Linked DNA regions of Acidisarcina polymorpha. Each later gene encodes a partner of the first gene's protein in a complex. Links are inferred from orthologs where the notes say so. Each region holds a gene or a part of one and is shown on either strand. Other genes may lie near its edges. The genes, in order: ACPOL_RS27745 and ACPOL_RS22075.

Region 1 (3,319 bases):
CGCTCGCCATCGGCACCTACGGCCGCGACGGCGTCTTCCACGCCACGGCGCTTCAAGCGAAATGCGCCTCGAAATATGCGCCCAAGCCAGGCGAGACTCCAGGCATGTCGCCCGCTCCCGCTGCAGCGAAGACGGCGTCTTTAGGGGCCGCTCCGCTCAGTCGCTGAGGCGAACAGTTTTCGCGAAAGGCGCTGCGTTCCACGATGGCCGCTCTGCCGACTCGCTATACTCCTTGAAGTGCCCGGCATCCAGCCCCAGATCGTTCAGCTAACCGGCGTCTCCCGTCTTTACGGAACCTTCGCCGCGCTCCGCCAAATCACGATCGGTTTTGATTCCGGTCGCTGCTCTCTACTTCTGGGTGAAAACGGCGCCGGCAAATCGACGCTGCTCCGCACCATCGCCGGCCTGCTTCGACCGACTTTTGGCGAAATCCTTGTCTTCGGAGCCGCTCCATCCGATGGCCGTGACCGGATCGGCTACATGAGCCACGCACCGATGCTCTACGACGAGCTCACCGGGCTTGAAAACCTGCGCTACTTCGCCAGCCTCTACCGCACCCGGCCTTGCCTCGAGCCCAAAGCAGCGATGCAGGCAACCGGCCTGGACCCGGCGCTCGCTCGGCCCATCAGCCAGTATTCGCAGGGCATGCGGCAACGCGCTTCGCTGGCCAGAGTCCTGCTGCCGCAGCCCGAGCTTCTGCTTCTCGATGAGCCCTTTTCGAATATGGACGCAGCCAGCGCCAGGCAGATGCTCGACCTGCTGAGCAACCTCCGCTCCCAGGGCAAGACCATCATCCTCACTACCCATCAGCGCGAACTGGCCGCACCCCTGGCCGACGAATTCATTACGATGCAGGCCGGAGCGGTGATCGCGGTCGAGCAAGCCGCCGGAGCGACCGTTTGAAACCTCCAGCCAAAACCAAGACCAATGCCGCCCGTTATCTTGATTCGCTCGGCATCGCCTACGAACTGCGCGAGTACGAACTTGGCGAGGAGGAGTTTTCCGCGGTTGCCGTCGCCCACAAGATTGGCATGCCGCCGGAACAGGTTTTTAAGACCCTGCTCTGCGCGACCCACGAACGCGATCATCTCTTCGCCATCGTTCCCGGGAACGTCGAACTCGACTTCAAAAAGCTCGCCCAGGCAGCCTGCACGCGCAAGGCCGAAATGGCACCGATCAAAGATGTTCTTCCCCTGACCGGCTACGTCCGCGGCGGAGTGACGGTCTTTGGCGCGAAAAAGGCCTTCCCCGTAATCATCGACGAGACCCTCGAACTCTTCGACCGAATCTCCGTCTCCGCCGGGGCCCGCGGGGTTCAACTGATCCTCGCGCCCACCGACTACCTCAGGGCCGCGGAGTCCTTGGGCTCGACCAAGCTCGCCGACCTCTCCAAATGAACCGCCCCTACGTTCTCACCCACCTCATCCGCGATCTCCGCATCGAGTGGCGCTCGAAAGACGCGATCAACTCGATGCTCTTCTTCGCATTGATCATCGTTGTGCTGTTCTCGCTGGCCTTCGACCCGACTCGAGAAGTCTCCCGCCAGATCGCCGGCGGCATCCTCTCGGTCGCCACCATGTTCGCCTCGGTCACCGCCCTTAACCAGACCTGGGCCCGCGAAATTCGCAACAACGTCCTCGATGCCCAACGCATGGCCCCGGCTCCCGCCTCGGCGCTCTTCCTGGCGAAAGTCCTGGTGAACTTCTTTTTTGTCACCATCGTTCAGCTGGTGCTCGCGCCCTTGTTCATCATCTTCTACAACCTGCGCTCGGTCGGCCCCGCATGGCCGCTGCTCCTGGTGCTGCCGCTCGGCACCTGGGCGCTGCTCGTGAACGGGACATTCTTTGCCGCACTTTCGATCCGCACCCGCAATCGCGAACTGCTGCTTCCGCTCATTCTCTTCCCCATCTACATTCCGGCGCTGCTCGCCATGGTGCTGGCCACCACCGGCATCCTCACTGGAGAAGCTGACCCCACGCTCTGGATCAAGTTCCTCGCCGGCTACGACGTGATCTTTACGACCGTCGGACTGCTGCTGTTTGAAACCGTGATTCAGGCGGAGTAGCGACCGAGACGGAGGACGATCCGGGCACGGGCCTCCATGGAGTTCTCTCTAGCCGCGGAGGACAGCCTATGCGGCGGAATCACGGAGCCCAACCCCTTTCAGAGTGCCGCCCACCAGTTCTATACTTGAGGCAGAAAGTTCCCTGACGGCAATTCTGCCCGGAGGGAGGCTTGACCGTGTTCCGCGAACTCGCCAAAGCCGTCGCCCTGATCCTCAGTATTGTGTCGATCTATGCCTTGCTTGGCAGCGCCTTCTTCGTTCCAGGAAGCCCTTGGCAGTATAGGCTGGCAGGAGCGGTCGAAACCCTGGCCATGTGCGCCTGTGTCTGCTTCGCGAGTGGACTGCTTTTCAGTATCAGCGAGCGATCGGAACCCCCGGTGACGCGAACTCTGCCGGTCCAGCTCTTTTATTGGGCCTTGGCTGGAACGGTGCTGATGTTCCTGCTCTCCCGTTATCTTGAGGTCTACTACATTCCGTTGATCTGGAAGAACCAGCCATACTAAGGCAACGTGACGCATCGGTGACGCGCCAGGAAATTATTGCGACACGAACCGGGTCGAATCGGGAGACCCGCCATCCTCTGCTCCCGATTTCTCGCGGCATCCAACTGATAAACTTCCCCCAGGAGTCACGCCATGGTTGAAGTCCTTCCCTCCATTCTTTCTGCTGACTTTGCCCATCTCGCCGATGAGGTCGCCGCTGCCGAACGGGGTGGCGCCAAGATCATTCATGTAGACGTGATGGACGGCCATTTCGTGCCCAACATTACGCTTGGCCCTCCGGTCGTGAAATCGCTTCGCAAGGCCACCAAACTCACCCTGGATTGCCACTTGATGATCGAGAATCCGGATCAATTTATTCCCGACTTTGCCGAGGCCGGGGCCAATTGGGTGAGCGTGCATTACGAGGCGTGCCGGCACCTGCATCGCACCCTCGAGCACATCCGCGAGCATGGCATGGAGCCGGCGGTCGTCATCAACCCCGCGACCCGCGTCAACTTCCTCATCGACGTGCTTCCCATGGTTCACCATGTGCTGGTCATGAGCGTGAATCCAGGCTTCGGCGGACAGAAGTTTATTCCTTTCGCCTTGGACAAAATCCGGCGGCTGAAGGAGCTTCGCGAAGAATACCGGCTGAACTTCCATATCGAGGTCGATGGCGGTGTCGATCACGAAACCATCGCCTCGGTCGTCGAAGCCGGGGCCGACCTGCTGGTGGCGGGAAATGCGGTTTACGGTAAAGGCGATGGCGAAA
Region 2 (3,075 bases), 1.3 Mb from region 1 along the record:
TACGAAGCATCAGCAACTTAGCTGACGACAAGAGCCGTTTCAAAATGGCCTTCGGTTTGCTGAATCCGACACCAGTCTCTGGAGGGTTTGCCATGGCGTACTTTGAAAAGACCCGGGACATTCTTAACGGGCCGCTCACCAATGACCTGCTTCGCCAACGCGCGGACGCCGGTTGGCAGATTGCGTCGATCGAATGGCGCCGGGAGTTGCCCGGCAACGCCCCGATCGACGGCCGGGTCGAGGACATTCCCTACGGGCTTCGCATCTCCGAAGACTGCCTGCGCCTGGAGATCGATCCGGACGAGAACCGCATTCTCATGCACATGATGGAGCTGCTGGTTCAAGACTTCCCTTTCACGAGCGTGGCCAGCGACCTGAACGAGAAAGGCTATAGGACCCGCGAAGGCCGGAGATGGACTGCGGTTTCGGTCTTCAACATGCTTCCACGCCTGGTTGAAGCCGGACCGTCGATGTTTCCCACCGAAGAGTGGGAGGCGCGGCGCCAGCACTTTTCCAAGGCCATCTGAAGCGCGGCAGTTGCCCGGGCCATGCTTCGGCCTACTGCCATTGATTCTTGTGCCGCTCCAGCCACCAACAGGGCTGATCGTCGTTGTGGGGAAAGATCGACTTCACGCAGGGCTGATCTGCAGATCCTAGGTAGTCGTATTCTTGCTTCTTGCCCTTGAGCGGGGTAGCCAGATATTGACTTACCGTCACTGAGCCGAGGCCCGAGTGCCGAGCCATTCGCAAGCCCAGCACCGCCCAATCGCCGAAGTAGAGAACCACGAAACCAATCACCGCGTACTTCAAAGCCTGCAACAGCATATCTCCCACACTCGGACCATAGTAGAGCAAAACCGGAGAGGATAGAGCAAAACCGGGGAAGGTGTAGCCCGGATCGACCTTCCTCAAGAAGGATTTGTGAACGGAGTCCAGTCGCGAATTCTGCCTCCAGGCGAGCAACGTGGCAATTGAGTGGACGACCAGCACCGATTCGAGGTTCATCGTCGACTCCGCAAAGCGCTAAGAGAGAAGTCAACTTTGAAGCTTAGGAGTGCGTTAAACTTGGGCTAGTACCATGAAGATTTTTCGCTGGATACTCGCAATCGTCACCCTCGGTCTCCTCGGCTATGGCTTTCACGTCGCCATGACGGTACCGGCTGACGAAGCCATGTTCAATGTCCAACGGATCTTCTATTACCACCTGCCGGCGTGGATCGCGATGTCGCTCTGCTTTGCCGCGAACCTGATCGGTTCAGTCGTCTATCTGCTTTCGCGAAATAAGCGGCCCGCGTTGTCCCTTCGCGCCGATGCGTTGGCCGTCTCGGCTGCCGAAATGGGCGTTGTCTTCTGCCTGGTTGGCCTGGTCACCGGCTCGCTTTGGGCGCGCTACGCCTGGGGGATCTGGTGGACGTGGGACGAGCGCCTTACCACCACTCTCATTCTTTGGCTCATTTACGTCAGTTATCTGCTGTTGAGGAACTTCGCCGCCGGGCCGCAGATGCGCACGATCTCCGCGGTGCTCGCCATCTTCGGCTATATCGACGTGCCGATCGTCTACATGTCGACTCGTTGGTGGCGCACCCAGCATCCGGCTCCGGTCTTTTTTGGCGGCCCCGGGTCGGGCATCGCGCCAAGCATGAAGCCGGCTGTCGCCTGGAACATCTATGCATGGATGGCCTGGGCGCTGCTGGTGGTGAGCATCCGTTACGCTGTAGAACGGAGACAGCAGCTACTCGACCAAGCCGCCGCCCTTCGGTCGCTCGAGGCGCCGGTGACCCGACACGTCGAGGTTGCCTCGTGATCAGTCGCTCGTTGCTCTTTGCCTCGCTCTTTCCCTGGGACCATCATAACGAGTCGGCCCTCGGTCATCATCACCTGATTGCCGCCTATTGCTTCGCGTGGGGCTTGCAACTTGCCTATCTTGGCTACGTTGGGCTGAAGTGGCGTGCGCTGATCAAGGCTGAGCGGCAGACTCCTTCCAGGTAGTGCGGACTTCACCTGCGCTTCAGCGGTTTCTGCGTCATTCCGGCACATCGAATTATTGCTTACGGTCTTTCTGGGACGCCATAGGGACGCGAGTGCTGTGCATGAAGACGATCTTCCAGGAGCCTGCCTGCTTCTCAAGGAATGCGGACTCCAGCCACTGCTGATCGATCGTACCTGAGGCATCGGTAATCCTGCCCTTGTTGATGTAGGCAATCCAAGCGGTTTTGCCGCTGATATGGACGTCCGGTTCGGTGATACTCCATTCATAACGCTTGCCCGCGCGATGTTGGGCTTTGATGAAGGCCATAATGGAATCTCCGTTGAATCGGGCTCCCCCGTCAAAGATATAAAAGTTAGGTGCAAGGACGGAATCGAACAGCGTCGTATCATCGGCCTGCGCGGCGGTGAAAACCGTATTCACCGTCTTCACGATCTGGGTTTGCTTGGGGGTAAGTTCCTGCTGCGCGCTTGCAGGCGACGCGTTGGCGGAAACTAGGAGCGCGAGGGCCATCGTGACCGATGCGAGTCTCAGCATGAACGACAATAAAGTGCCTCCGGATTACTAAATCATAAACACCCGGGTGCTTTATCTATTCTGTGCTGCGTCGTATTAGCAGGACTGGAGCTTAGGTCACCTTCACCATCCGGAGATGTCACGTAATTCATCCGGTTCGACTCCACTGGTGGTCACTCCGGCACACTGCCACGCCCTTCTCCGGCGATGTCAGTGGCAGAACCAAAGTTCAGCTTGACACGAGGACGACCCGAGGGGCGGGCTTCATCGAACGGCTACCGTGGCGGCATTCCGATTTGGGACAAGGCAAAGAAAATTCAGAAACTACAACCTTCGTGGGATTTCGTTAAGGCGTCATCCGACTTATCTTCAATTCACCGGAGTTTCAACCTTTCCTGCCGCGCCGGTCGCAAGTTCTTGAGGTATTGAGTGCTCAGGCCGCGCGGCAGATTTCTTTTGCAGTGTTTTCTCGCCAAAGTTCTCTCGATGGGTTGCACTTTCAAGATCCCTCCCCCGGATGCCCTGATCAGAACCAGTCCAAGAGTGCTTCAACTGGAGGAAGATTCCGGTTG

What was found.
Region 2: the proteins of ACPOL_RS27745 (region 1) and ACPOL_RS22075 are in contact, whole or in part, in a solved structure (PDB 8CE8), measured with the Escherichia coli proteins. The link is inferred for Acidisarcina polymorpha from one-to-one orthologs.

What each region holds. Positions count from the first base shown.
Region 1 is NZ_CP030840.1:6,510,342-6,513,660, forward strand. Bases 230-3,229 are described here. They hold ACPOL_RS27745 (heme exporter protein CcmB), read left to right. Parts: upstream 230-1,393; coding sequence 1,394-2,065; downstream 2,066-3,229. Other genes in these bases: ACPOL_RS27735 (ABC transporter ATP-binding protein), read left to right, coding at 238-903; ACPOL_RS27740 (aminoacyl-tRNA deacylase), read left to right, coding at 900-1,397; ACPOL_RS27750 (hypothetical protein), read left to right, coding at 2,236-2,568; rpe (ribulose-phosphate 3-epimerase), read left to right, coding at 2,701-3,229. In the rest of the region: ACPOL_RS27730 (cytochrome c maturation protein CcmE), read left to right, coding at 1-167; more of rpe, read left to right, coding at 3,230-3,319. UniProt on the Escherichia coli protein: Required for the export of heme to the periplasm for the biogenesis of c-type cytochromes.
Region 2 is NZ_CP030840.1:5,198,820-5,201,894, reverse strand. The notes cover bases 186-2,941. They hold ACPOL_RS22075 (cytochrome c biogenesis protein), read left to right. Parts: upstream 186-1,078; coding sequence 1,079-1,804; downstream 1,805-2,941. Other genes in these bases: ACPOL_RS22065 (nuclear transport factor 2 family protein), read right to left, coding at 2,042-2,524; ACPOL_RS22070 (hypothetical protein), read left to right, coding at 1,801-1,989; ACPOL_RS35035 (hypothetical protein), read right to left, coding at 559-1,005; ACPOL_RS22085 (recombinase family protein), read left to right, coding at 186-527. Also shown: more of ACPOL_RS22085, read left to right, coding at 93-185. UniProt on the Escherichia coli protein: Required for the export of heme to the periplasm for the biogenesis of c-type cytochromes.